3 regions of the Shewanella sp. S1-58-MNA-CIBAN-0166 genome follow, and region 1 is predicted to be linked to each of the others. Evidence: predicted binding sites of a transcription regulator. Region 1 holds the regulator's gene; each other region holds the start of a gene.
What was found. The regulator LexA, encoded in region 1, represses DNA repair genes until DNA is damaged. The targets are predictions, from matches to a motif close to TACTGTATNNNNATACAGTA.
Positions count from the first base shown of each region.

Region 2: the regulator LexA is predicted to act here: its motif matches at 6,153-6,172, upstream of recA (recombinase RecA).
Region 3: the regulator LexA is predicted to act here: its motif matches at 6,048-6,067, upstream of AAEY99_RS14865 (DNA topoisomerase III).

Region 1 is NZ_JBEOPN010000001.1:223,740-233,973, reverse strand. Features, by position in the region: gene coxB (cytochrome c oxidase subunit II) at 1-258, opposite strand, end outside; gene AAEY99_RS01075 (cell division inhibitor SulA) at 654-1,160, opposite strand; gene lexA (transcriptional repressor LexA) at 1,157-1,771, opposite strand; gene plsB (glycerol-3-phosphate 1-O-acyltransferase PlsB) at 2,036-4,459, shown strand; gene mtr (tryptophan permease) at 4,459-5,715, shown strand; gene AAEY99_RS01055 (VOC family protein) at 5,859-6,635, shown strand; gene AAEY99_RS01050 (hypothetical protein) at 6,867-7,130, shown strand; gene AAEY99_RS01045 (hypothetical protein) at 7,127-7,393, shown strand; gene AAEY99_RS01040 (efflux RND transporter permease subunit) at 7,482-10,234, opposite strand, start outside.
Region 2 is NZ_JBEOPN010000004.1:2,638-12,871, reverse strand. Features, by position in the region: gene surE (5'/3'-nucleotidase SurE) at 1-310, shown strand, start outside; gene AAEY99_RS03915 (protein-L-isoaspartate(D-aspartate) O-methyltransferase) at 307-942, shown strand; gene AAEY99_RS03910 (peptidoglycan DD-metalloendopeptidase family protein) at 1,042-1,974, shown strand; gene rpoS (RNA polymerase sigma factor RpoS) at 2,053-3,024, shown strand; gene mutS (DNA mismatch repair protein MutS) at 3,383-5,980, opposite strand; gene recA (recombinase RecA) at 6,266-7,330, shown strand; gene alaS (alanine--tRNA ligase) at 8,140-10,234, shown strand, end outside.
Region 3 is NZ_JBEOPN010000024.1:70,070-80,303, forward strand. Features, by position in the region: gene AAEY99_RS14840 (ATP-binding cassette domain-containing protein) at 1-396, opposite strand, end outside; gene AAEY99_RS14845 (putative quinol monooxygenase) at 554-844, opposite strand; gene AAEY99_RS14850 (zinc-binding alcohol dehydrogenase family protein) at 924-1,949, opposite strand; gene AAEY99_RS14855 (LysR family transcriptional regulator) at 2,072-3,007, shown strand; gene msrA (peptide-methionine (S)-S-oxide reductase MsrA) at 3,274-3,867, opposite strand; gene AAEY99_RS14865 (DNA topoisomerase III) at 4,038-5,999, opposite strand; gene AAEY99_RS14870 (tRNA (adenine(22)-N(1))-methyltransferase) at 6,171-6,878, shown strand; gene AAEY99_RS14875 (hypothetical protein) at 7,029-7,448, opposite strand; gene AAEY99_RS14880 (DUF3240 family protein) at 7,546-7,851, opposite strand; gene AAEY99_RS14885 (efflux RND transporter permease subunit) at 7,848-10,234, opposite strand, start outside.

The DNA.
Region 1 (10,234 bases):
AGCAATTTCCACTTTGGTACTTTCGTGAAAATTGGCCGCGACAGCGCCTTTTGATTTGCGGTGATAAATCATTGAGTAAATCATGATCCCAAACACCACTAACCCAATTGCACAACAGATGTAAAGAATCGTCATGTGGAGGTCATAAACCTTGCCACTGATATCTGTCACGCCTTGAGTCATGTTGAGGGGCATTTCTGATGCCCCAAGCGGAAGTGCTACAAACACCACCAGTAAACAATACAACCATTGCTTCACAAGACTACTCCTCTGCTAATTGCAAATAGCAACTACAAAGAAGAGTCACACAGTAATTCTCTGCTCTATGCAAACTCTTCGGTTCCCGAAAAAAGTTTGATGACCTCAAAGTACTTTGGTGGCTGTAAACATACGGTCTACGGTTTTATTGTTAGCTGTGCACCACGCTTGTACCTACTACTGAACTTATCAATTTTGATTTGGCTCATTTGTCTGAAAGTAATCTTGATTACTGCCATTCACGTCCAATTAAAGATAAAAAATGTTTCATCCTTGTTAACCACATTACTTGTAGATTAAACATTGATCAAGATCACTTTGTTGGCTAATAGGCTGAAAAAAGATGAAAAAAACCCCTGAATTCAATACAGGGCTTGGTAATGAAGGGTTCGTGCTTAGTGAAATGAGCAAAAATTACTTGTTCCATTTGTTAAAGTAGGGCTAACAAGTTGATGTTTGTGAGGTAAGTGAGCATTCACATCTTCAATTACCACCCCTAATGCACGTGCACTTTTGGCGACAATTTCTAAACGGCGACTATCGCGAGCATCAAGTGAGCTTGTCCAAGTTACTACTGCGCTCGATGTACCGCTAGTGAGCGCTTTCTCCATGGCCCATAATGTTTCGACTTCATCTTTGGTGTGCACCAGTAAAATGCGATCCATTCTTACACCAGCACTTGCCAGCATATGTTTATAGCCAATATGGGGCGGGCTAATTAATACAATCCATCTGCCTTGCTGGCTCAATATTGCCAACTGGCTGCACAATTGGCTCAGTTCAGCCTCACCTTGAGTGACAGTTTGTAATGTTTGAATGGTTTGGGTGCCATGCAGTTCTGTTTCAGTTAAATCTACCCATAAGCCCGGGTGGCGTGGCGCGATGCCCATTAGTTTGTTCATAACCAATCTCCATTACGGATAACGCCAACGGCAAGCCCTTCGATGGTTAGGCTTTGGCAACTTAAATCTACTTTTATCGGATTGTAATCTTCATTTTCGGCATGCAGATAAATCACATTACCTTTTTGTTCAAATCGTTTTACGGTGACGTCATCATCAACACGTGCCACAACAACCTGGCCATTACGTGCTTGCTGCATTTTATGTACAGCGAGTAAGTCACCTTCTAAAATGCCGATGTTTTTCATGCTGTCACCACGCACTCGCAATAAAAAATCTGCGGCGGGCTTAAACATGTTTGGATCGACTTGATAGTATTGCTCTACATGCTCTTGGGCCAAAATTGGTTCACCAGCAGCAACCTGTCCAATGAGTGGCAGACCGGTTTCAACCTGTTCTTCATGAGGTAAACGAATGCCTCTTGAGGTACCAGGCATGATCTCGATAAAGCCTTTTTTGGCTAATGCTTTTAAATGCTCTTCGGCGGCATTAGCACTTTTAAAGCCAAGACGATTCGCAATTTCAGCACGAGTGGGTGGCATACCTGTTTCGGCGATATTGTTTTTAATTAAGTCTAAAATTTCTGCTTGGCGCGGCGTTAACGGTCTCATGATAATTCCTGTCTTTTTATACAGTGACTGTCATTATATACAGTGTTTGTGTTCGCGCAAGTATTAACCAACTATTTTTTGTATTTTGTTGATTAAGTATCACTCAACAATATGTTTTAATTAACTATTACTAATGTTCTGTCTTATGTTATTTCTGATAGTGAGAGCTTAAACGTAAAGATAGATCGGTCTGATAGTGTAAGCAGGGTGGTTTCTGGTATCCTATACGACAATATTACAGTGGCTTATGTTGCGAAAATAACCATGTCAAAACCAGATTCAATATTTTTACGAGCATTAAGATGGATTCAAAAGTGGATGGTACAGACCATTGTGGTCCCTCACGATCCTTTTGATGACCTCAATATAGATCCAACTAAACCTTTGGTTTATTTAATGAAAACGGAATCTATTAGCGATATTGCCGCGTTGAGCGAAATCACCGAGGGCTTTGGTCTGCCCAGTCCTTATGAGCCATTACAGCTTGATGGCTTAACCGTGCCTCGTGTGGTCTGTTTAGAGGGCCGCAAACCACTATTTGGTAAACGTGAAAGTGGTGACAAATTCCTTAATTATTTTACCAGCTTATTGTCACTTCATAGTGAGAGCCCTGAATTAGATATACAGTTGGTTCCTGTTTGCCTTTATTGGGGACGTACCCCAGGTAAAGAAGAAGACAGCATGAAAGCTGCAGTATTTGAACGTGAAAACCCTACGTGGTTACGTAAATGGTTAATGATTTTATTTTTAGGACGCCATAATTTCGTCCAGTTTTCTAATGCATTATCGCTTCGTCATATGGCCGATGAACATGGTACTGATAAAAGAATTGCTCACAAATTGACCCGAGTCGCCCGTGTGCATTTCCGCCGTCAACGCAAAGTGATGACGGGGCCACAATTACCGAATCGACAAGCGTTGTTTGCCTCTTTATTAAAATCAGAATCTATCAAAAAAGCCATTGAAGAAGAGTCTGCAAATAAGAAAGTAACAGTCGAGAAAGCGCGTGAAACCGCCATTGAATACCTTGATGAAATTGCCGCCGACTATTCTGATAGTTTGGTGCGTATTGCCGAACGTTTCCTGACTTGGTTATGGAACAAATTATACAGTGGCATCAATATCAAAGGTGCCGAGCAAGTAAGACAGTTACATCATGATGGTCATGAAATTGTTTACGTTCCTTGTCATCGTAGCCATATGGATTACTTGCTACTGTCGTATATTTTGTATTATCAGGGCATGGTTCCGCCGCACATTGCTGCCGGTATTAACCTTAATTTTTGGCCAGCAGGGCCGATGTTCCGCCGTGGTGGGGCATTCTTTATCCGTCGTAGTTTTAATGGTAATAAACTTTATACCGCAGTATTTCGTGAATATTTAGATCAGTTATTTGCTAAGGGTTATGCGGTCGAGTATTTCACTGAAGGCGGTCGTTCGCGTACAGGACGTTTGTTAGCGCCTAAAACCGGTATGTTGGCTATGACAATTAACAGTGTGCTACGTGGGATAGAGCGCCCAGTAACCTTAGTACCCGTGTATTTAGGTTATGACCATGTGATGGAAGTGGCGACGTACCACAAAGAATTAAGCGGTAAGAAAAAGAAAAAAGAATCTGTATGGCAGGTATTTGGTGCTATTCGTAAGTTAGGCAATTTTGGCCAAGGTTATGTGAATTTTGGTGAGCCGATTAATTTACAACAGTTCTTAAATCAGCAGGCGCCAGAGTGGCGTGATGAGCTAGCTAAAGATCCTGACCAAAAACCCTCTTGGTTTACGCCCTCAGTTAATTTGTTAGCTAACCGCGTAATGACTAATATCAATGGAGCTGCCGCAGCCAGTTCAGTAACATTGACTAGTTTAGTGTTATTAGCGTCAGAGCAAAATGCGTTAGAAAGAAGCCAGTTAGAACGTCAGCTTGATTTGTATTTAGCCTTACTTAAAACAGTGCCTTATACCGATTACACCTCTGTGGCCGAAGGTAATGGCAAGTCAATTATTGATCACTGTCTGTCGTTAAATAAGTTTGTTAGTACCAAAGACCTTATTGGTGAAATTATTTCAGTTGATGAAAAAATTGCCATCACCATGAGTTATTACCGTAATAATATTATTCATTTGATGGCGTTGCCGTCATTAATTGCCAGTTGTTTAGTGCATTATGACGTGTGCGATCGCCAGCGAATTCATGGCATTGTAATGGACTTTTATCCATTACTTAAAGCCGAGCTATTTATGAGCATTGATGACGTGCCTCAACATGTGGATAGCATTTTAGATTTCATGGTTGAACAAGGTTTACTGACTGGTAGCGATCAGTTTGAGATAACGCCTCGTCATATTACCCAAGTGTTACTGCTTGCTGAAACTATCAGTGAAACGTTGCAACGTTATGCGATTATCTTCAATTTACTCGCAATAAAACCTGATCTTGAGCGCTCAGAACTGGAACGCGATAGCCATTTGTTAGCCCAACGATTAGGCGCGCTGCATGGCATTACCGCACCAGAATTTTATGACAAAAAATTATATAACACCCTGAGTGTGAAACTGAAAGAATTGGGTTATTTATGCAGCGACGAACATCGTGCTGAAGTGATCAGAATTCGTGATAACGCTAATAAATTACTCAGCTCTTTAGTAAGACAAACCATTGTTGATAGTGTGGAAGCGGAGCACGGACAATAATGGCTAATCATATGAATGCTGCCAAGCATCGTACCAGCGGTAAATCTGTATTGGGTGGGGCGATGATTATTGCCGGAACCACTGTGGGTGCGGGCATGTTTTCGTTACCCGTTGTTGGTGCTGGAATGTGGTTTGGCTATTCTATCGCGATGTTGCTCGGCGTTTGGTTTTGCATGCTAATGTCGGGTTTATTGTTATTAGAAGCCAATTTGCATTTTGAACCAGGCGACAGTTTTGACACCTTAACTCGGGTGACTCTTGGGCAGTTCTGGCGGGTGATTAACGGCGTTTCGATTGCGTTTGTGTTATATATTTTAACCTATGCTTACATCAGTGGTGGTGGTTCGATTGTGAATCACAGTCTGTCAGCATTGGGCGTGAGCCTACCCCAGAGTGTGGCCGGATTGGTGTTTGCGGTAGTCTTGGCTCTGGTGGTATTTATTAGTACTAAAGCGGTCGACCGTATCACCACAATCATGCTTGGTGGCATGGTGATTACTTTCTTTTTGGCTATCGGTAACTTACTAATCGACATTGATACCATAAAGCTAGTATCGCCTGATGGTGAATCGCGTTACCTGCCTTATTTACTTGCCGCTATCCCTTTTGGATTGGCCAGTTTTGGTTATCACGGTAATGTGCCAAGTTTAGTCAAATATTATGGTAAAGATGCCAAAACCATCGTTAAGGCGATTATTACCGGAACCACTATCGCATTGGTGATTTATATATGTTGGTTAGTGGCAACGATGGGTAATATTCAACGAAGCCAGTTTGCCGATATTATTGCTCAAGGTGGCAATATAGGTGTGTTAGTGGGTGCGTTGTCTGGGGTTATTGCCAGCCAATGGCTGGATAACATGTTAACCCTATTTGCTAATCTTGCCGTCGCCTCATCATTTTTAGGTGTGACACTAGGCTTGTTCGATTACCTTGCTGATTTATTTGGGTTTGACGACTCGCGCTCAGGACGAATTAAAACGGCAACGGTCACGTTTGTACCGCCAACAATCCTTGGTTTGTTATTTCCGAATGGATTTATTTTAGCGATTGGTTTTGCTGCGCTAGCTGCCACTATTTGGGCTGTTATTGTACCAGCGTTATTAGCCTATAAAGTAAGACAACAATATCCTGACTCAAAGGGATTTAAGGTCCCTGGTGGAACCCCGTTAATTGCTATTGTGGTGTTGTTTGGGGTTATCACTGCTACATGTCATTTGCTGGCCATGGCCGATATATTGCCGGTGTTTAAATAGACGCAAAAATTCCGGTGAAACAACTTTTAGCCTAAAAGCCTTCGTTTGAAGGCTTTTTGCTTTTCTGCTGATATCGACTTAACTTATGAGACAAGTTTTATGTTGGCCATATCAAGGCAACTATTTTATAGAGGATTAAGATAATGCAGGTACAACAGTATCAACAAGGACAGCCTTGCTGGATTGAATTAGCAACTCATGATTGGGCGGCAGGTAAAGCATTTTATCAGGCGCTATTTGGCTGGGGAGCAGATGATATGCCTATGCCAGAAGGGCATTATACTATGCTGCAAATCGACGGTGATGACATTGCGGCAATGTACCCAATGCCAGCAGAAATGGAAGCCTTACCGACTCATTGGACAATTTATTTTGCGGTCGATGATGTTGATGCTACCTCTAAGGTTGTGACTCAAGCTGGAGGTGAGATTATTGCTGGGCCACATTCTGTTGGAGATGCTGGCCGTATGGCGCTATGCACAGATCCAGAAGGCTGTCGATTTGCATTATGGCAAGGCCAAGACCATATTGGCATTAAGCGATCACAAGAATCAAATACCCTATGTTGGGTTGAGCTTGCTTGTCGTGATACCGCTGCGGCGAAACAGTTTTACAGCCGAGTATTAGGTTATCAAACTCAGCTTAATGATCTAGCTGATTTTGAATATATCGAATGGTATGCGGGGGAGCAAGCCATTGGTGGATTGATGGAAATGACTGCAGAATGGGGCGATACTCCTGCTCATTGGATGAGCTATTTTGCCGTTGATGACTGTGATTTATCAGTGACTAAAGCACAAACCTTGGGGGCTTCAGTTTGTGTACCTGCAACTGATATTCCTAACGTAGGCCGTTTTTCTGTACTCAATGATCCACAAGGTGGGGTGTTTTCAATTATTGCGTTATTTACTGCAGAATAAATAGATTTGAAAATTATGTTTTTACATAATGAATGTTGATTATTTATATTCGTGTGTTGCCGATTAAAGCTAGAGTATCATTTAATGTAGAGTGCCGATTTAAGATAGAAGGGCGATTGAACCTTGATTATTAAGTGATGTCATATTGAGTTGTTGGAAAAATGTTACTGTTAGTAGAGTGTTACTATTAGTTGTTGGTAAGAGTTAGTGTATTTAAACAAGGATGAGTGAATGACACAGGAAAACACCCAAATCACATTAGCCAGTATTCATCGCAGTATGTTGTTAGTGGCACTGATCGATTTTCCTGGCACGATATTATTTGGTCTTGGGCTCTACGGTATCCTTGTAGGGTTTGACCAAGATTTCTTGCCTATGTTAGCCAACCCTTTGATCATTATTATTATGTTGATTATCGGTGCGATTATTATGCTATGGGGGATTATCCGCATGATGCTGCTTGCGCGTCAAAAACAAGGAATATTACAACAATGAAAAAACGGATAATCCAATTAAGCTTGTTATCTAGCTTAGTGATACTTACGGGATGCCGTGGTACCGATATCATCAATATTGGTAATAATATTGGCAATGCAGATGACAATAAAAATGACACAGATTACATGATACTGAATGTCCCTAGGGCAATTTTAGCCAGCGATCCATGCAAATATGGGCATCCTGAAGATATTGCTGCGTGTCGTAAAAAGAAACAAGATGAAGCCGACCAACTTAATGAATCACTTAAGCGTAAATAACATTGTGATTAGCATATAAAAATCCCAAGCGATTAATCGTTTGGGATTTTTTATTTATAGAGATAAAAAGTAAATAAATTTAAGTGAATTATTGCTTGGGCAACTTGCGGCCGTATATGAGTAAGTAAATTGCTGGGATAACAAATAGCGACAGTAGCGGCGCCGTGACCATACCGCCGACCATAGGTGCAGCAATTTTTTGCATCACTTCATTACCCGTACCGCTGCCCCACATGATCGGCAGTAAACCAAAAAAGATGGTTGCGACGGTCATGGCTTTAGGGCGAATTCGCATCACTGCACCTTCCACTAATGCAGCCGTTAAATCCGCTTTACTGTGGTAGTTGTCGGCTTCTTTATAGGCCTTAATACTATTATTAAGGTACACCTGCATCACCACGCCAAACTCTGCGGCAACCCCAGCTAAGGCAATCATGCCGACAGATACGGCAACTGAAAAATTAAAGTCCAGCCCATAAAGTAACCATGCACTACCCACCAATGAGAAAGGTAAACTTAACATGATCACCGATGCTTGTATTACTGAATTGAAAGTCATCATCAGCAACATAAAAATCACCGCGATCATTAATGGGATCACCATTTTCATTTTGGCGTCTACGCGTTGCATATACTCGTATTGTCCAGCAAAACTATAGTTGTAGCGTGGAGGAAGGGTAATTTGTTGCTTAAGCGCCTTTTCTGCTGCAACGATATATTCACCGATAGAAATGTCTTTTAGATCGACAAACACCCACGAGATAAGGCGACCATTTTCACTGGCTAGCATGGGGGCACCATCGGTGATTTTCAGTTCGGCTAAATAACTTAACGGTAAGTACTTACCCGTTTTAGTCAGTACCGGTAAATTTCTGAGCTTCTCGATGTTGTCACGTAACTCTCGCGGGTAACGGATATTGATTGGATAGCGTTCTTGACCTTGTATTGATTCACCAACGGTCATGCCGCCAATGGCAATTTTTACCACATCTTGGATATCTTTTAAGGTCATGCCATAACGTGCAGCATTTTTAAGGTCTGGTGTGATATCAATATAGCGGCCGCCGCTACTGCGCTGTGAAAATGCCGACTCAGTTCCCGGTAATTGGTTTACTACCGCTTCTATTTCTGCACCAATACGTTGTAGTTCTTCAACATTTGCGCCCGATATTTTTATGCCGACAGGGGTTCTCACGCCGGTAGATAGCATATCGATACGGGTTTTAATCGGTTGCACCCAAGCATTGGTCATCCCTGGTATACGCACGGTTTTTTGCAGTTCAGCAATAATGCTCTCTAAGGTTACGCCTTCACGCCATTCGCCAGGCGGTTTGAGCATGATGGTGGTTTCTAGCATTGTTAGCGGCGCAGGGTCTGTTGCTGTCATGGCCCGGCCCACTTTGCCAAATACTCGTTTCACTTCGGGTACTGTTTTTATCAGTCGGTCAGTTTGTTGCAATATTTCTGCTGCTTTGCCTGCACTTACACTGGGTAGCGTGGTGGGCATATAAAGTAGGTCACCTTCTTCTAAGGTGGGCATAAACTCTGAGCCCATTTGGCTTAATGGGTAGTAAGCACTGAATAGCACAATGATGGCTAATCCGATGGTGATTTTAGGAAAATGCAGTACCCATTTTAACAATGGTTGGTATATGGCAATTAATACTCGGCTAATGGGGTTCTTACGCTCATCAGGGATTTTTCCGCGGACAAAATAACCCATTAACACCGGAATTAAGGTGATTGCTAAAATGGCAGATGCCGCCATAGCAAAGGTTTTGGTAAAGGCTAGCGGGTGGAATAAACGCCCTTCTTGCGCTTCAAGGGCAAATACCGGCGTAAAGCTTAAAGTGATAATCAACAAGCTGAAAAATAATGCAGGGCCGACCTCGATAGAGGCTTCTCTGACGAGTTGCCAATGGTCTTCTCCCTCAGGAGCTTTACCGTGTTTTTGGCGATAATGTTCCAAATGTTTATGGGTATTTTCGACCATCACAATTGACGCATCAACCACCGCTCCTATGGCAATGGCAATGCCGCCTAAGCTCATAATATTGGCATTGACACCAATGATATTCATGGCGATAAAGCTGACTAAAATCGAAATAGGTAAGGTGATTATCGCGACTAACGTTGAGCGTGCATGCAGTAAAAATAGTAGACAAATAAGTCCGACAACCAGCATTTCTTCTAGCACTTTATGCTTAAGGTTATCGACTGAGCGTAAGATTAACTCTGAGCGATCATAAGTGGTGACTAATTCGACCCCATCAGGTAATCCATTACTGATCTCTTTGAGTTTTTGCTTAACATTATTAATGGTTTCAAGAGCATTTTCACCATAGCGCATCACCACAATACCGCCGACAACTTCACCTTTGCCATCGAGTTCAGCAATACCACGACGCGCCGCAGGGCCAGTTCGTAGTTGGGCAACGTCTTTCATTAATACTGGTGTGCCAGTTTCAGATAAAATGCCCAGTGGGATTTCAGCAAAGTCGGCAATGGTTTGGCGATAACCACTTGAAGTGATCATGTATTCTGCTTCGGCCATTTCAATCACCGAGCCGCCTGTCGAGCTATTGGAATTATCTAAGGCGTTTTTAATGGTCATTAAGTCGATTTTATACAGTGCTAGCTTATGTGGGTCGACGACCACTTGATATGTTTGTTCCATCCCGCCAACGGTGGCAACTTCTGATACTCCGGCAACACTTTGTAATTCTAGTTTTAAAAACCAATCTTGTAATGAACGCAGTTGGGCTAAATCATACTGTCCATTGCGATCGACTAAGGCATATTGGAAAATCCAACCCACTCCCGATGCATCTGGGCCAATAC
Region 2 (10,234 bases), on a different contig from region 1:
GCTGCAACATCCTATTAGTCGTGATCAAATTTTGAATGTTAATGTTCCAGATTTACCTTTAGCACAAATTAAAGGGATTAAAGTTACCCGTTTAGGAGCGCGACATAAAGCCGAAGGTATGATAAAAACCCAAGATCCAGCGGGTAAAGATATATACTGGCTTGGTCCTGTTGGCAGTGAACAAGATTCCGGTGAAGGGACTGACTTTGGTGCTGTAGCTGCGGGATATGTATCTATAACGCCACTCACGGTAGACTTAACGGCATACAATCAACTTGATGGATTAGCCGATTGGATAATAAAAATATGACTCGTGTAGCTTCTACATCAGCAATGAATTTGGCCAAAAAGCTGGCCGAGGCAGGGATTCGACATCCTGCGGTATTGCATGCTGTAGCAACAACACCACGTGAATTGTTCCTTGATGGTGCATTAGCTCATAAGGCGTATGAGAATACGGCATTACCTATCGGGCAGGGACAGACAATTTCGCAGCCTTATATTGTGGCTCGAATGACTGAACTGTTGCTGCAACATAATCCTCAAAAAGTGTTAGAAATTGGCACTGGTTCAGGTTACCAAGCCGCTGTTTTAGCATCGTTAATTCCAGAGTTATTTACAATTGAGCGTATAAAAGCATTACAAATACAAGCTCGTCAAAGACTAAAACGTCTAGATTTACATAATGTCGCATTCAAATATGGTGATGGTTGGCAAGGGTGGTCAAACCGTGGACCATTTGATGGCATAATGGTGACCGCTGCTGCTGCGACAGTACCTCAAGCATTGCTTGAACAATTATCCGAACATGGAGTATTGATTATTCCGGTAGGAGAAGACACCCAGCAATTACTCAAAATTACCCGCATCGGACAGACATTCAAATCTGAGATAATAGAGGCCGTTAAATTTGTTCCTCTCATTAATGGAGATTTGGCTTAGTTAACACGATACAAATGATTTTTATCCATTATTGATATTTTCGTTTGGAGTAAGCTTATTTAGCTTAACAAGCACCTATTTCCCCGTTAAGGACTTTGTTTGATGAATACCGGTTGGCCCAACTTTGTGGTCTTAGCAATCATGCTCACTGGATGCAGCTTTCAAGCTGATCGTCCCGCACCGGTAGACAGCTTATCGTCAAAAAATCATGGTCCTCGGTATCATAAAGGCTCATTAAAAACCGATAAATATAAAGTACAGAAAGGTGACACACTTTATTCAATAGCTTGGGGGGCTGGACGTAATTTTGTCGAAGTTGCCCGTTTGAATCGTTTATCGGCTCCTTATACTATTTATCCTGGGCAAACGCTTAATTTAGCCACTACAAATAATAGTCAATCGGCACCTGCTCGAGCATCCCAACCTTCTGTTAATTCAGTACAAACCCAAGCCGTTACTAAACCCTATATTTCGAGTTCGAATAGTTCTATATTAAAAACAATCAAACCTACGGTTGCGCCAAACCCAGTCCCAGCAGTCGTTTCAGTCAGAACGAAAAAAGATCTTGATCACAAAGTGAAGCCTGCGTATTCTGTAACAACTACCCAACAAACAATTAACCAAAGTGCGAGTGGTTCTGTCGCTAATTTGCCACAGCAAGTTCAGCAATGGCACTGGCCAGTTAGAGGCCGAATAGTTGGATATTTTTCGGCATCAGAACAAGGCAATCAAGGTATAAAGATTGCTGGTAATCGCGGCGATATTATTAAAGCCGCAGCAGATGGGAGAGTCGTGTATGCCGGTAATGCACTGCGCGGGTATGGCAACTTAGTTATTATCAAACACAATGATGATTTTTTAAGTGCTTATGCGCATGCCGACACGATATTGGTTAAAGAAAAGCAATATGTGAGTGCAGGACAAACAGTTGCAAAAATGGGCAGTACCGGGACACACCAAGTTATGCTTCACTTTGAAGTACGATTTCATGGTAAGTCTGTCAACCCATTACGATATCTACCTAAACAGTAATTGTTTAGCAACATAAATAACGGAGGATAAGCAAGTGAAGTAGATTAAATACCACAAATTAGGTTTGGGAGAGCAATTATGAGCCGCAAAAATAATACTGCTTCAGCAGAATATCTTGTCGATCTAGCTAAACAACCACCAGAAGTTGCAACCGGTAAACGCGATTTGGTGCAACAACTTGATATTGAAGAAAAAGTCCAAGATGACTTACAAAAAAATTTAGACGCTACTCAATTATATTTAGGTGAAATAGGTTTTTCTCCGCTACTGACAGCAGAGGAAGAAGTGTTTTTTTCACGTAAATCCCTCAAAGGCTGCGAAAAGTCTCGCAACCGCATGATAGAAAGTAACCTCCGTCTTGTTGTTAAAATTTCCAGAAGATATAACAATCGTGGTTTAGCGCTGCTCGATCTGATCGAAGAAGGCAATTTAGGCTTAATTCGAGCGGTTGAAAAGTTTGATCCTGAGCGTGGTTTCCGTTTTTCCACTTATGCAACGTGGTGGATCAGACAAACCATTGAACGGGCGATCATGAACCAGACTCGCACTATCCGTCTACCAATTCATATTGTAAAAGAATTAAATGTGTACTTGCGTACAGCAAGACAGCTTGCCCAAAAACTTGATCACGAACCGACCGCAGAAGAGATCGCCGAAAAGTTAGATGTGTCGACCGGTGATGTTAGCCGTATGCTGAAGTTAAACGAAAGAATTACTTCGGTAGACTCGCCTCTGAGTGGCGATAATGAGAAGGCATTATTAGATGTTATTGCTGATGATGATTCTGTTGGCCCTGATTATCGGGTACAAAATGAAGATTTATCTAATTCGATAGTGGGCTGGTTAAACGAATTAAACACTAAACAACGCGAAGTGTTAGCAAGACGTTTTGGTTTACTCGGATATGAACCTTCAACATTAGAGAATGTCGGTGCCGAAATTGGTTTAACACGTGAGCGTGTACGTCAAATTCAAGTCGAAGCGCTTAAACGCTTAAAAGACTTACTTGGGGCGCAAGGACTGTCGGTTGAAGCATTATTCAGAGATTAATGGACAGTGAACGTTTATTGTGAATATTAGGCGGTTGACTATCATCAACACACAAATGATATGTCATCATTAATGTGTCAATAAGGTCAATTAAGGTATTGCGATATTAGGGTTAAAACCTATATGAGCATTTTAATTTTGCTCATGCGCTTAGGTTTATCCTACTAATCGCCAACTTAATTTAAGCGTTGTGTAGTGGCAACTTGACGATATAACCTAGGTATTATTGATGGTATTTTAATACTGTTAGTTCATTTCATCGTATTTCAGGGGCGTTACTCGTTTGATGTAACACCTAATACGTCATTGAAATGGAAGCCTTTGCAGGCTTCCACAGTTCAACAATTCACTTGGCCAGTTATTTTCGTAGCTCGGTGTTCGTGTGACTTAATCGCTTCAACTCATATAAATAATCTAAAGCCTGTTTAGGTGTCAACTCGTCTGGATTAATTTGGGCTAACTTTTCCAACACGGGTGACGTCTCTGGTATTGGAGGTAATAAGTTCATACTTACTTGAGTTGGGTTCTGTTGAGATAATGTCATATCTCGGTTTTCAAGTTGATGAAGCTTATGTTTTGCCGCTTTAATGACTGATGCAGGCACACCCGCTAGGGCCGCAACTTGTAGGCCATAACTTTTACTTGCCGCACCTTCTTGTACCGAATGCATAAAGGCAATTGTGTCGTCGTGTTCTATTGCATCTAAGTGAACATTAATGACTGACGGTAACAGCTCGGGCAATTGGGTTAACTCAAAATAATGAGTAGCAAATAATGTCAGTGCACTGACGTTTTTGGCTAGATATTCAGCAGCAGACCAAGCGAGCGCTAAACCATCATAAGTCGAGGTGCCGCGACCTATTTCGTCCATCAACACTAAACTGTTTGCAGTAGCATTATGTAAAATATTAGCCGTTTCGGTCATTTCAACCATGAAGGTTGATCGGCCCGATGCCAAATCATCTGATGCACCAATACGGGTGAAAATCCGGTCGATTTCACCAATTTGAGCATGGTCTGCTGGAACGAAACAGCCGATATGTGCCATCAATGTAATGAGTGCTACCTGACGCATATAGGTAGATTTACCGCCCATATTCGGACCTGTGACAATAAGCATTTGGCGCTGCGGTGTTAACGCTACCGGATTAGCAATAAATGCTGCTTGGCTAACTCGTTCAACGACGGGATGGCGGCCCGCTTCAATATTAATACCAATATCGTGGGTCATTTGTGGGCATTGATAATTAAATAATTGTGCTCGTTCGGCAAAGTTACTTAATATATCTAACTCGGCAGCAGCCGTTGCAAACTGCTGTAATTCTTGTAATTTAGGTAACAATAAGTCAAAAAGTTGTTCCCACAGTTGTTTTTCAAGCGCGAGTGCTTTGCCTTGGCTTGAAAGTACTTTTTCTTCGTATTCTTTCAATTCTGGGGTGATATATCGTTCGGTGCCTTTGAGTGTTTGACGACGCTGATAGCTCAGTGGCACTCTATCTGACTGTAAACGGCTAACTTCAATATAGTAACCATGAACTCGGTTATAGCCGACTTTTAAGGTGTTAATCCCCGTTTGTTGTTTCTCACGAGCTTCAAGTTCGACTAAATAATCACTGGCGCCTTCACTCAACTTACGCCATTCATCTAACTCATTATTATAGCCAGTACGGATAACGCCACCATCACGAATTAACATGGGAGGGTTGTCTACAATAGCGCGTTCTAATAAATCATGTTGTTCAGGGAATTCACCCAGTAATTGCACTAACGTATTTAATCGAGGTTGTTGGCATGTTGCTAATGTTTGCTGGATTTCAGGCAGAAGCGTTAGTGCTTGCTTTAAACGTGAAAAGTCACGTGGTCTGGCACTGCGTAGTGCTAAACGAGCCATAATACGTTCGATATCACCTAAGCTTTTTAGTTGCTCATGTAAGGTTTGATATAAGTCTTGTTCAATGAGTTCACTGACTGCGCTATGGCGATATTGAATAGTTTGACGATTGCGTAATGGTTCATGTATCCAGCGTTGTAACATACGGCTACCCATAGGGGTTGCGGTATTATCTAATACCCATGAGAGGGTATTTTCTCGCCCGCCAGATAAATTTTGAGTTAACTCTAAATTACGTCTAGTTGCGGCATCTAAAATAATAGATTCAGATTGATTAAAGCGCACAATCGAGTTGATATGTGGTAACGCCATCTTTTGGGTATCTTTTACATACTGCATTAAACAACCTGCAGCTTGTAACGCCAATCGTGCATCAGTAATACCAAAACCGTGCAAATCTTTGGTGCCAAATTGATTGAGCAGTAAATTAATACACGTGTCGTAATCAAACTCCCACTCTGGGCGACGACGGATGCCTTTCATGTTATTGATTAATAACATGTCAGCAAAATCTTCACTGTAAAGTAACTCTGCTGGATTTGTCCGCTGTAATTCGGCTTCTAAAGCTTCACGAGTGGGTAATTCTGCAACAACAAAACGACCAGACGAAATGTCTAAAGTCGCGTAACCAAAACCGCTTTTACCCTGATACAGTGCTGCCAATAAATTGTCTTGTTTTTCTTGCAGTAGAGCTTCGTCAGTTAAGGTGCCAGGGGTAACAATGCGCACCACTTGGCGCTCAACAGGGCCTTTTGATGTGGCTGGATCACCAATTTGCTCACAAATGGCTACAGACTGACCAATGTTAACTAATTTTGCTAAATAGCCTTCGACAGCGTGATATGGAATGCCTGCCATGGGAATCGGGTCACCGCCGCTTTTTCCACGAGCCGTCAGTGAAATACCCAGCATTTCAGAAGCGCGTTTAGCATCATCGTAAAACAGCTCATAAAAATCACCCATTCGATAAAACAATAACATATCAGGATGGGCCGCTTTTAAGCCCAAATACTGGCGCATCATCGGGGTGTGTTTTTCTAAATCGCTGGTATCAATCACTGTCATTATGAACACTTCACTATTAATCAATCGTAGGACGTAAATCTTATGGGGCTAATCTTAACAATATTTGCCCCCAGCGTATAAATAGATTCAAACAAAAAATTTTATGAGGATAAAATATTGATGTAAATGATCAATTCTCAAAGGTTTAAAAAAAAATCAGCTCAGCACTTGATACTGTATGACTATACAGTATACTGATGAACATATTGAAATGATTCACGTCACTTCACCTAAGTCGAAATAGCATTTTACTAAACGTATTGAATGCCTTAAGAGGGTTTTATAATGAAGGTTGATCCAAATAAAGAGAAAGCACTAGCCGCCGTTTTAAGCCAAATTGAAAAGCAATTTGGTAAAGGCTCAATTATGAAGTTGGGCGAAGATCGCACAATGGATGTTGAAACTATCTCTACCGGTTCGCTTTCATTGGATATCGCACTCGGTGCGGGCGGTTTACCAATGGGACGTATCGTTGAAATTTACGGTCCAGAATCATCAGGTAAAACGACGTTAACTCTTGAAGTGATTGCCGCAGCGCAACGCGAAGGTAAAACTTGTGCGTTTATTGATGCTGAACATGCTCTTGACCCAATTTATGCGAAAAAGTTAGGCGTAGATATTGATAACTTACTTTGTTCACAGCCAGATACAGGCGAACAAGCGTTAGAAATTTGTGATGCGTTAACTCGTTCTGGTGCTGTAGACGTTATTGTGGTCGATTCTGTTGCAGCGTTAACGCCAAAAGCTGAAATTGAAGGTGAAATTGGTGATTCACATATGGGCCTTGCCGCTCGTATGATGAGCCAAGCTATGCGTAAGCTGGCTGGTAATCTTAAGCAATCAAATACTTTGCTTATTTTTATTAACCAAATTCGTATGAAAATTGGTGTGATGTTTGGTAGCCCAGAAACAACTACCGGTGGTAATGCACTAAAGTTCTACGCTTCAGTACGTTTAGATATTCGTCGTACCGGTGCCATTAAAGACGGCGACGAAGTTGTCGGTAATGAAACCCGCGTTAAAGTGGTTAAAAACAAAATTGCGGCTCCATTTAAGCAAGCTGAATTCCAAATCCTTTATGGACAAGGTATTAACCGTACTGGTGAGTTAGTCGATCTAGGTGTTGCGCACAAGTTAGTTGATAAAGCGGGTGCTTGGTATAGCTACAAAGGCGAGAAAATTGGTCAAGGCCGTGCTAATGCAGGTAAATTCTTGACTGAAAACCCCGTCATTGCCAGTGAAATTAATACCACTTTACGTGCGATGTTATTGAATGGTGGTGCTAATGCATCAGATTCTAAAACAGAAAGTGATGAGAATATTGACCTTGAAACGGGTGAAGTATTCTAAGCTAGTCAGTCAGTTACATCTATCGCGGTAGCGCATCTTGCGCGCCGCGAATATTCCTCGCTAAAAGCCCCTGTTGTTTACACCCTAAAAACGATAACCCTAAAAATTATAACGCTAAAAACTGCAACGTTAAAAACTGCAACGTTAAAAACGTTGATATGTGAAAAATCTCTAGTACTCGATTATTGTCAATCTCAGGGTTATTGAGTCATATCCGGTACTCTGCGTTACTTTGAATAATCCCACATAGCTTTAATGCCCATACTTTTAATGATTTAGTTCTGAATTATTTAGCATTTTAAATCACACTATTTGCCAAAAAATCTATTAGTTCTGCAGTTACCTTTTTCAATTGGTTTAAAAGCTAATGTGTTACTCCTAACCACGCTCTTTTTATCGTGATAGCGGAGGTTTATCTGGTTAAATTAGAGGGCATTGAGCTCACTTCAAATGTGGATAACAGACCTAACACTCGACAACAAAGGTTTGTTATTAATCTGCAATCTCAAGCTGACCATTTGCTTACTCACAAGGCAGTCTTACCGCCAGCAACGAGCCAATTGCCTTTTAATTTAACGTCGTTAGTTGGGTAACGGGCTGTTCGGGAGGTGTTTATTACCTCGAGTTGAGCTTAGTTAACCTTAGTCGGTGAGATCGCTTATCAATAACTATTATTATCGGTTTATGCTCAGAGGATAATCGAGCCACTCATCTCGCATGTTGACGTAAATTCAGTATATAATGCTTACATTTACAGGCTTGCATGCCAAGCTCGTTACTTTCGTATTTTCTATATTCAGGGCCATTTCATGTTTCAGACTACAGCAGAGTTAAGAAGCGCTTTTTTAAAGTACTTTGAAGATAACGGACATCAGGTTGTTGATAGCAGCTCGCTTGTTCCCACAAATGACCCAACACTGTTATTCACCAATGCGGGTATGAACCAGTTTAAAGATGTGTTCCTCGGCATGGATAAACGCAATTACACCCGAGCGACAACTTCACAACGTTGTGTGCGCGCAGGTGGCAAACATAACGATTTAGATAACGTGGGTTATACCGCTCGTCACCATACTTTTTTTGAAATGTTAGGCAACTTTAGTTTCGGCGATTATTTCAAAGAAGATGCAATTCGTTTTGCATGGACCTTCCTAACCGAAACACTCAAACTGCCAAAAGAACGCTTATGTGTCACTATTTATGAAACCGATGATGAAGCATATGATCTTTGGACTCAAAAAATAGGCGTGCCAGCTGAAAATATGATCCGTATTGGTGATAACAAAGGTGGGCCTTTTGCGTCAGATAACTTCTGGCAGATGGGTGACACTGGTCCTTGTGGTCCTTGTAGTGAAATTTTCTACGATCATGGTGATCATATTTGGGGTGGCCGTCCTGGCACACCTGAAGAAGACGGTGACCGCTTTATTGAAATTTGGAACATTGTATTTATGCAATACAACCGTCAGGCTGACGGTGAAATGTTGCCATTGCCAAAACCTTCTGTTGATACTGGTATGGGTATTGAGCGTATTGCTGCGATTATGCAAGGCGTGCATTCAAACTACGAAATCGATATTTTTAAACAACTTATTGCCAAAACAGCTGAAATTATCGGTGTAACCGATTTAGAAAATAAATCTCTGCGTGTTATTGCTGACCATATTCGTTCATGTGCATTTTTAATTGCTGATGGTGTTATGCCATCAAATGAAGGTCGTGGTTATGTGTTGCGTCGTATTATTCGTCGTGCAGTTCGTCATGGTAACAAGCTGGGTGCTAATGACGCATTCTTCTACAAACTTGTGCCAACGCTTATAAGCGTAATGGGCGATGCCGCCATTGGTTTAAAACAAACTCAAGCTATTGTTGAAAAAGCCTTAAAAGCGGAAGAAGAGCAGTTTGCTCGCACTCTTGAGCGCGGTTTAGTTATTTTAGACGGCGCGTTAAATAGCTTGCAAGGTGATACTTTAGATGGTGACACCTTATTTAAACTGTATGACACCTATGGTTTTCCTGTCGATTTAACTGCAGATGTTTGTCGTGAACGTGATATTAACGTTGATGAAGCTGGCTTTGAGTCAGCAATGGCTGAACAAAGAAGCCGTGCACAAGCTGCAGGCAACTTTGGCGCTGATTATAATAGCCAATTAATTATCGATGCAGAAACCTCATTTAGCGGTTATACCGAGTTAACTGGTCAGCCAAACGTGATTGCTTTATATGTTGACGGTAAAGCGGTTGATACCGTGATAGCGGGTCAGGATGCTGTCGTAGTATTAGACAACACACCATTTTATGCTGAATCTGGTGGGCAGGTTGGTGATAAAGGCCAGTTGACAGCACAAGGCGTAGTATTTGCCGTTGCCGATACTCAAAAGTTTGGTCCAGCTACCGGTCACCAAGGTCAATTAGCTCAAGGTCAGTTAGTCATAGGCCAGCAATTAACCGCACAAGTGGATAAAAACTTACGTCATCGTACACAATTAAATCATTCTGTTACTCACTTATTGCATGCTGCATTACGTCAAGTGTTAGGCTCACATGTGTCTCAAAAAGGTTCACTTGTTAATCCTGAACGTTTACGTTTTGACTTTGCTCATTTTGAAGCGGTTAAGCCATCAGAATTGAAGGCTGTCGAAGATTTAGTTAATACCCAAATTCGTCGTAACCATGAACTTTGTACCACTGAAATGGGCATTGATGAAGCCAAAGAAAAAGGTGCAATGGCACTATTTGGTGAGAAATACGATGACCAAGTACGTGTTGTCACTATGGGTGATTTCTCTATCGAACTGTGTGGTGGTACTCACGTTGGCCGCACTGGAGATATCGGTTTATTTAAAATCACTTCTGAGAATGGTATTGCTGCCGGTGTGCGTCGTATTGAAGCTGTAACAGGTA
Region 3 (10,234 bases), on a different contig from region 1:
ACTTAAGCTTAAATGCGTTAAATCTAATTGCTGCAGCAATTGATGGGTTAAGTCATTGTCATGGCATTGATTAAAAACAACCCCAAACACGGTCGTTTTAGGATCGGTATATCCCAGTGACTCGCTGTCATCTTGCTGTAAAATAGCTTCAAGCAGTGATTGTTGCTCAAGCAATGACACCAATGCCACACAAGCTGGCGTGACACCGCTAATATCGCCACTATACGTTAAGGTTTGTGCATCAACTTGTTGGGTTAATAACTGACCAAGTAATGCACCGACATCACCTTCGGTGCTAAATACCCCCCAAGATTGTTGTGATTCAATCACCCAATCATCAATATCGATAGTGACACTCGATGAACAACACTGCAACTGCGTAAATCTGATTTCCATCTTGCCACTTATCCTAATATTTAACCTGAACTAGGTTTAATCAAGTCGATTTATCACTTGAGTGTCTCATAAGAGACTAAAAAAAATCGACAAAAAGCAGAACATTTTATGTTCTGCTTTTGGATGTCATTCAATTGAATCGCCAACTTGAATAAAACTAGTCGATAACGGTCATTTCATTCAACGTAAATTCATCAACAGCGCCTTGTGTTGCAGCCACAAAATCGGCTAAATGTTGATTTTCCATATGCACACGCCATAATTCACGGGTCTGCCAAGTCTCATAAAACATAAAGTGAGCAGAGTTATCATTGTCTCGGTGTAATTCATAGCTAATACACCCTTCTTCAGCGCGTGTAACGTCAATCAGCTTCAGTAACTCAGTTTTCACCAATTCAATTTTGTCCGCTTTGGCTTTAATATTGGCTACAATCGTTAAATGTGACATGTTGATTCCTGTTCGATAATATAAGTGTTCGATAATATAAGTATTTAACATTACTCAATAATATAATTTAAGGTCTGAATTAAAACCCTTCTAACACAATTTTACCAATCGCACGGCCAGCTTCTAACGCCTCATGTGCAGCACGAAGATTTGCAGCATTTATTGCGCCCATGTGCTGGCCTAACGTAGTTTGAATAAAACCTTGGTCGACAAGATCCGCTACTCGGTTAAGTAAACGTCCCTGCTCATCCATATCGACTGCGTTAAACATCGAACGAGCAAACATAAACTCCCAATGTAATGACAAACTCTTTAGCTTTAATTTAGTCACATCAAGCGCAACTGGATCGTCAATCATCGCAATCTTACCAAACGGTGCTAATAACTCTGTGTAACTATCAAAATAAGTATCGGTGCTGTTTAGGCTCGCAACATGAGTAACAGGGCCAATGTTTAATGCCGCTATTTGCGCAACAAGCGGTTTAGTGTGGTCGACAACATAGTCCGCACCCAATTTCTTAACCCACTCACTTGAGCTGGCACGTGATGCGGTACCAATAATGGTTGCACCCGTAATGGCTTTAGCCAATTGTACAAATATAGAACCCACACCACCCGCTGCGCCAACAACCAAAATCACTTCGTTTGATTTCTCTACAGCGCCAGGGCTTTGCTGCTTAATCGATAAATGTTCAAACAACAATTCCCATGCTGTTATCGCCGTTAAAGGTAGTGCAGCAGCTTCTGCATTCGATAAACTCTTAGGCTTCATGCCCACTAAGCGTTCATCTACTAACTGATATTCAGCGTTACTTCCTGTGCGAGTAATATCACCAGCATAGTACACCACATCACCCGGTTTAAATTGACTTGCCTTATCACCCGTTGCAATGACTTCGCCAACCGCGTCCCAACCAATCACTTTTACTTCACCGTCTGCCGGTGGCATGTTTAAGCGCACTTTATAATCGGCAGGGTTAACGGCGATGGCACTCACTTTAATCAATAAATCACGGCCTGTTGCAATGGGTTGATCCAATGTCACATCGATTAATGATTCTGGGTTCGAAATGTCAAGAGACTGTTTATATCCAATAGCTTTCATAAGATTGTTCCTGTGATATATAAAATAAGGTTGCTCAAACTTGATGAAGCCATATTAGCGCTTGTTTTATCTCCCATAAACAGCATAATAATTGAAACATTATCAATTAAAAATGGATAATCATGTTATTAGAAGACCTTTATGTGGTGCTTAAAGTCGCAGAGTTTCGCAGCATCACTGCCGCGGCAACCAATCTAGACATGCGCACCGCCACCGCTAGTGCTGCATTAAAACGCGTTGAAGCCAGTTTAGGCGTTGAACTTTTTATTCGCACCACCCGGCAACTTCGTTTATCGAGCGCTGGCGAAAAGTATATACCGCAGTGTGAGCAAGCCATGTTAATGCTGGAGCAAGCAAAGCAAAACATGAAAGGTGAGCTGGACATTATTGATGGTGACTTACGCTTAGCCATATCATCGGATCTGGGGCGTAATATTGTAATCCCTTGGCTTGATGAATTTATGGATACTCATTCAAAAGTGAGTTTGAGAGTCAGCATTAGTGATGCCAACGTTGACTTTTATCGCGACGCTGTCGATTTAGCTTTACGTTATGGTTCACCTAATGATGCTAATTTATACGGCTTTAAAATTTGTAATGTGCCAAGGCTCATTTGTGCATCACAAACTTACCTTGATAAATTTGGCACCCCAACACATCCACAAGAATTGGCAGAACATAATGCCCTGCTATATCAATTACAAAACTTAACTCACGACATCTGGGAGTTCACCCAAGCTGACAACAGTATTAAAGTAAAAGTATCCGGTGACCGGGTTGCCAATGATGCAGACTTAGTTAGACGTTGGTGCGTTAATGGCAAAGGAATATCAGCTAAGTCATGCTTAGACATGTCACATGACTTACTGACCAATAACCTAGTGAGGATAATGGCGGACTATCCCGTTAAATCCACTGAACTCTGGTTGGTATTTCCTAGCAGACAATCTATTACACCCGCAGCGCGATTACTGCGTGACATGCTTAAAGACAAAACTCGCAGTATTTTACTGCAACTAATAGAGAAAGGCATACTCGATAAAAGCGTGTTGGATTAAATGCTCGTTTTAAATGTTCAAACGCATACGGGTAAAATAGAATCCCGTGATGTTAATCCGGACTGAATAGAATCAATACATTATTGATAAGTTATCTGTATCACAATTAGCGGACAATAAATTAGCGCTAAATAAACTTCATTACTGTTGCACTTCATCAAGAATAGCTTTTAGTCGCAGGGCTATGTTGTAAACAGGCGTCAAACATAAGCTAAACATAGCCACTATCAATCGAACTCACAGGAGTTCGATTGAAAACCAATAAATTAATGTGTCGCTTTATCTCCCCAAATATCTTTTAACCTTTGGTCTCTGCCACAATTCCAGCGATAAGCATTATAGCGAATTGGGTTGTTCTTATAGTAATCCTGATGATAACTTTCATCGCCTTTTATAGGATAAAATGTAGACGCATTTAAAATTGGCGTGACCACTTTATTATTCGGAAACTGCTTTTCTACTTTTTTTTTAGACTGTTGGGCAATTTGTCGTTCGGTGTCGTTTGCCACGAAAATCGCACTTAAATAGCTAGAACCTTTATCGCAAAACTGTCCGCTTGCATCAAAAGGATCAATGTTGACCCAGTAATGTTCTAACAGCTCGGTGTAGCTCACTTTGCTAGGATCGTATGTTATTTCAACCGCTTCATAATGACCACTGTGGTTGCCATTATAGGTAGGGTCTTTGATGTTTCCGCCAGTAAACCCAGAGATCACATCGGTTACGCCATCAAGTTTTTCAAAATCTGACTCCATACACCAAAAGCATCCGCCAGCTAAAATGGTTTTATCTGCGGTGGCATTCGATGCATAAGACAATAAACTTGCTGCAAATATCGTTAACACTAGTGTGCTTTTCATAACACTCTCCTTTATTTTCCTAGGTTATTAGTATGTTTGTCTGTAAATATCTACTATATGAACTTAATGGTTTAAAAGTTCACAATGACATTTACAAAGTTCCTAATGGTGAGTTAAGGCAGCTATATTCCCGAAATACCTAGACTGCAATGCAAGTAACTCTTGCCAATTTAGCTTTTCGCTTTAGCCTTCTTTTTATACGATTTCTTAAAACTTCGTTTTGGTGCAGTACTGGCAACACCTTGTAATGCTGAGGGTAATTGACTCGATGCTTGAGTGATAAGACCATCTAATTGGCTCAACAATGGCTGCATAAAGGCATCGTACTTTAAGCGTTTTTGGCTGATAGCATCGAGGCTGTTTTCCCATAATGCGGTCATGTCGGGCGTGGTTGCTGATTCGGGTAAACTGCGGATTAAGCCAGTACCCACAGGGGTGGCCAATATCGATTTACCCTGGCGAATTAAATATCCGCGTTTAAACAGCAATTCAATAATTCCTGCACGTGTGGCCTCTGTGCCTAAGCCATCGGTTTCTTTAAGGATTTTTTTAATCTCGCTGTTTGTCACATAACGGCTAATGCCGGTCATTGCACCTAATAAAGTGGCATCGGTAAAATGCTTCGGCGCTTGGGTCATTTTCTGTAGTAATTCACCACGCTGACAATGCAAAATTTGACCTTTAACCAGTGGCGGTAAAGACTGTACCGCGTCTTCATTGTCGTCGTCGCTGCTAGTTGAATTAGAACTAGATTGATTTGCAGTGGCAGAACGTTTAAACAGTTGTTTCCAGCCTAAGGTTTTATCTTGACGTGCTTTAGTGGTAAATAACCCACCGGCAATGGTCACTTCAACTGCGGTTTCTGCATAGATATAAGCGGGATAGAACTGGGCTAAATATTGCCTTGCCACATGTTGATATAACTTGGCTTCATTGCTTGATAATGTCGATAAATTAGCCACCTTTTCAGTTGGCACTATCGCATGGTGAGCATCTACTTTAGTGTCATCCCACGCTTTAGATTTAAGTTTACTATTCGGAGACTCACAACCCTCAATTAAGCCTGAAGCGCCTTTGAGCACGGCGTCCAATACTTTTGGCGCCAAAGCATGCTGATCTTTAGGTAAATAGCGACTGTCTGAGCGCGGATAAGTAATCAATTTGTGGCGCTCATACAAACTTTGGCAAGTATCCAGTACTTCTTTCGCTGACAGGCCAAAACGTTTAGCTGCATCTATTTGCAGTGCCGATAAGCTGTAAGGTAATGGTGGGTTTTGGCGCTTATCTTTAGCTTCAATTTTAGTGACTTCCGCTGGTTTCCCATTGATACGGGCAACGACATTTTCGGCTAAACCTTTAGCTAATACTCGTCCGTCTTCATCCATATATGGCTGACATGCTTCGCTAGGTTGCCATTTGGCAGTAAAGGCTTGTTGTTGGTCGGTGAGTAAATGCGCTAAGACTTCATAAAAAGCTTTAGGTTTGAAATCGGCAATCTCATCATCGCGACGAACGACGAGCCCCAGCAAAGGTGTTTGCACTCTGCCAACCGACAACACACCTTGGTAACCCACTTTACGACCTTGAATCGTGTAGGCTCGGGTCATGTTCATGCCATATAGCCAATCAGCACGGCTGCGGGCCAATGCAGAAGTCGATAATGGAATAAACTCTCGGTTACTGCGTAATTGCCCTAATGCACGTTTTACCGCTTGTGGGTTTAAGTCACTGATTAACAAACGTTGAACTTGACTGAGTTTGTCTCCTTTTACACCCAGATAAGAAATCACTTCATCGACCAGCAACTGCCCTTCACGGTCTGGATCGCCAGCATTAATGATCGATGATGCTTGCTTGACCAATTTTCGTAACACCGTAAGTTGGCTGCGCGTTTTAGGTTTAGGTTGTAGCTTCCACGTTTGCGGCACGATGGGAAGGTGTTCGAGTTTCCACGACTTAAATGCATCGTCATAGGCATCGGGTTCGGCTTGCTCTAATAAATGGCCAATACACCATGAGACGCAATCACCATTAGCGGCTGTGATAAAGCCATCACCTTTTTTATGTGGTTTTGGCAGAACATCGGCAATAGCACGACCTAGACTGGGTTTTTCAGCAATATATAAAATCATAATCCACTGGTGGGTCGCTAATATTCAATGAAATGAACCGCGCCACTTAACTGTATAAATTTACAGTATAGATTAGCGTTAAATACGCCAAGCTGCAAATATGAAATAATTAACCACTTAGTCACTTAAATCATTACAATGCGCAAGTTCACTTTAAAACACGACAAACAGATGAAACTCGGCCACCGCTTAGCACATATCAACATGATGATCCCCAATGGTTACACTCATATTTGGGATTGCTGTTGCGACCATGGATTACTCGGCGCCGCGTTGCTTGACAGACATGCTGCCACGATTCATTTTGTCGACATTGTGCCAGCATTGATGCAGCAGTTAACCGCCAAGCTCGAACGTTTTTACCCACAGCAAAACCCACCAAAATGGCAAGTACATTGTGTTGATGTGTCAGCGATCCCTTTGGATCAAGATGAGCATACACCCTTAGTGATTATTGCCGGAGTGGGTGGAGATTTGGTGATCGAGTTTGTTAGGTCACTTTGCCAGCAATATTCGAACCGAAAAATCGATTTTATCTTGTGTCCAGTTCATCATCAATATGAGTTACGCCAACAACTTATCAAGCTTGATTGTGAATTAATTGACGAAAAACTGATTGAAGAAAACCGTCGTTTCTACGAAATCCTTTATATCAGACGTGATCCCAAACTCCCCGCGAATGTTGCTAATGATTCGCTTACAGACATTGACCCTATAGGCAGTGTAATTTGGCAAGCGAGTGATGCTGTACAGCAAGACATTGCTATGCGTTATTTAGCTAAAACGATTGCGCACTACAGTCGCATCAATCAATCTCGTTCAGGAAACACCTCTCAAGCACTAAAAGAGTATCAACAGGTAAACATCGCTTTAAAATAATGCCTAAAACGCTTCAATTGGCAGTCCATTTCTGGGTATATAAAGTATCAAGGACGCTACGCCGCAAATGACAAGGACGGACTTCGTCCTGCAATAAAGAGCTGGATTCCCGATCAGCTGCATCTCAGGAATGACGTAATTGCAGTATGACTACCCATGTAGTTTTCTATGTAAAATATCGTACTTTGGTTTTTTAGTAGAAGGCCGTGGATAGGTGTCATCATTTAAGGTTAACGTTGCTTCACCAAGGCTTATTGGGCCACCATTAAGCTGACTTTTCCATCTAACAAGATACTTAGCTGGAGGTAACTTAGGAAGATTAAAATAAAAAATAGTCCCAGGATCTTTTGGCACTTGAACATCTAAGTTAAGTAAATAACCATCATTATTTCTAATGACTATTGAATGCAAAGTCACACTACTTTCAAACGTTACCTTCAAAGATCGCGTAGGCTCGATAGTAAACTCAATCGTCACATCGCTATTCTTCGCAGAAAGCTCACTAGCATATATATTATTTGATACCAGCAAAGCGAAAAAGATCATGGTTAGGCAACGATAAACTCTCATTTCAATATCCTTTCTTATAACTAAATTTAATGAGCTGACCGCATGGTCCAAACACAGCAACGATTTCCTTTATCGACTTAGTACTTTTCTTTTGCGGCTAGCACAAAGTGCCTGTATGAATGATGGGTGTAATCCAATATCGACACGGATTATGTTTACAAACCGCAGACAAGGCACCTAATAACGCATCTTGATGATCCACAGGATGCATAATTTCAAACTTACAAAATTCCCTGTAGCCTTCAACTTGCTCTTTGATATTAAAATGGCTGTGTTCACGGCTAAAACCGCAAATATTACCTAGGCTAAAACCAGATAAAAACTCAAGCTCAATCAAGGTATCAACGATGTCGTCCTTAATATCATTTTGGGCGATCAGCACTAACAATTGCTCCGTGATCATTGACGTTTCTCCAGCCAGTAATAAAGGATTGGTAACAAATAAAGGGTTGTAATGGTTGATGTCAGCAAACCGCCAATAACAACAATGGCTAATGGCTTTTGGATTTCAGCACCAGGGCCCGATGCAAACACCAATGGCATCAAGCCAAACATGGCTGTCGTGGCGGTCATCAAAATAGGTCGTAAACGTCTTGCTGCACCTTGCTCGACTCGCGCCAATAAACTGCTAAAAATATGTTTGGTCTGCTCGTAATAACTCACCATCACCACACCGTTAAGTACTGCGACGCCGAGTAATGCAATAAAACCAACCGAAGCAGGCACAGATAAATACTCGCCCGAAACATACAAGCTCACGATCCCGCCCATCATAGCAAAGGGGACGTTAGCCAAAATCAAGCCCGCTTTAGCAAGCGAACCAAAAGTGGTAAACAAAATGAGAGTAATAAGCGCAATGGCGACGGGAATAACCAGTAATAAGTTATTAGTGGCACGTTGTTGATTTTCAAACTCGCCACCAAAACTGACACTGTAACCGCTAGGTAACTTAACCTCAGCGTCAATTTTCGCGTTGAGTTCTTCAACAAAACTGACTATGTCTCGGCCTTGCACGTTAGTCGTAATCACCGAGAAACGATCACCTTGTTCGCGTTCAATTAAAATAGGGCCTTCTTTGTAGGTTAATTTAGCGATATCGGTAAGGCGTTTTAATGAATGATCAGGCATTACCAACAACTGATTCTGCAGCTCATTAATACTACTCAACCCGCCTTGATTATTGGCGATCAATACTGGGGTACGCTTTTTACCTTGCAGCACTTCGGTCACAACAACACCTTCAAGTTGGCTTTTCAAATACCGCGAAAACTCCATGGTGCTCATGCCAAAGCCACGTGCCAGCTCATTATCTAGGGTTAAGTTAATAAATGGACTGCCCTCAATCATGGCCATTTTCACATCGATACTGCCACTGGTGTCACTGACAAGCTGCTCAATTTGGGCCGTTAATTGCCCAAGTGTATCAATATCGGTGCCAAAGACTTTGATGGCCACATCACCAATACTGCCAGTAAGCATTTCAGAGACGCGCATCTGAATAGGTTGAGTAAAATTAAAATTTACTCCAGGAAAATTAAGCAGTTCAGTGCGAATTGCATCAATCAGTTGCGTCTTGTCAGCAAAGCGCCACTCGTCTCGCGGTGCGAGTTCCAAAAATACATCGGTTTCATTTAGCCCCATAGGATCTAAACCAATTTCATCAGAACCGGTCCGCGCAACCATTTGTTTAATTTCTGGCACCTTTTCAAGCAAGGTAATTTGAATTTGCTTGTCGATAGCAATCGACGCCTCAAGCGAAATAGAAGGTGATTTTTCTAGCTGTAAAATAATATCGCCTTCATCCAATGTCGGCATAAAGGTTTTACCGACAAGACTAAATAGCCCTAAACTCACTACTAATAGCGTAAACGACACGATGATAAACGGCTTTTTATAGGTAAACGTCTTTTTTAAACTGCTCAAATAAGCCGCTTTTAGTTTCTCTATCGCTTTAGGCTCTTGTGCAGACTTTTCGTTAACCAGATAAGATGCAATGACCGGAATAACCGTAAGCGACAACACCAATGCCGATAACATGGCAAAGACAATCGTGACAGCCACGGGCGTAAATAATTTGCCCTCTAAGCCGGTTAATGTCAGTAAGGGAGAAAACACAATCATCACAATGACAGTGCCAGATACAACTGGAATAGCCACATCTTTAGTCGCACGATAAATAAGGTGTAAACGTGGCAAACGTTGCTTAGTCGCAATAAGATTGACCATGTTCTCAACCACTACCACAGATGAATCAACCAACATACCAATCGCGATGACTAAGCCACCTAGACTCATTAAATTTGCTGACAGATTAAATAAATCCATCATCAAAAACGTCATTAATGCCGCAAGAGGCAAAGACAATGACACAACTAAAGCGGCCCTGACATTACCTAAAAACAGCGCTAGTAATACAATCACTAACAACACGGCTTCAAATAACGCACTTGAAATGGTATCAATCGCGGTATTAATTAAATTAGCACGATCATAAAAAACGTTAAGCTCGCTGCCTTCAGGCAACGAAGTATTAATTTGCGCTAACTTTGCTTTAATATTGGTGACTACTTGGGCAGTATTGGCATCTTTAAGTGCAATAATTAAGGCTTCAGCCGCCTCTTCACCGTCTTTTGATACCGCGCCATAGCGGGCTAAATGGCCAATCTGTACGTCAGCTAAATCTATCAAGCGATAAACTTGCGCATCATCCGCCTTAATCACTAACTGTTTTAGTTCATCAATATCATCGACTCGCCCTTCTGAACGCGCAATAATGGTATCAGTAC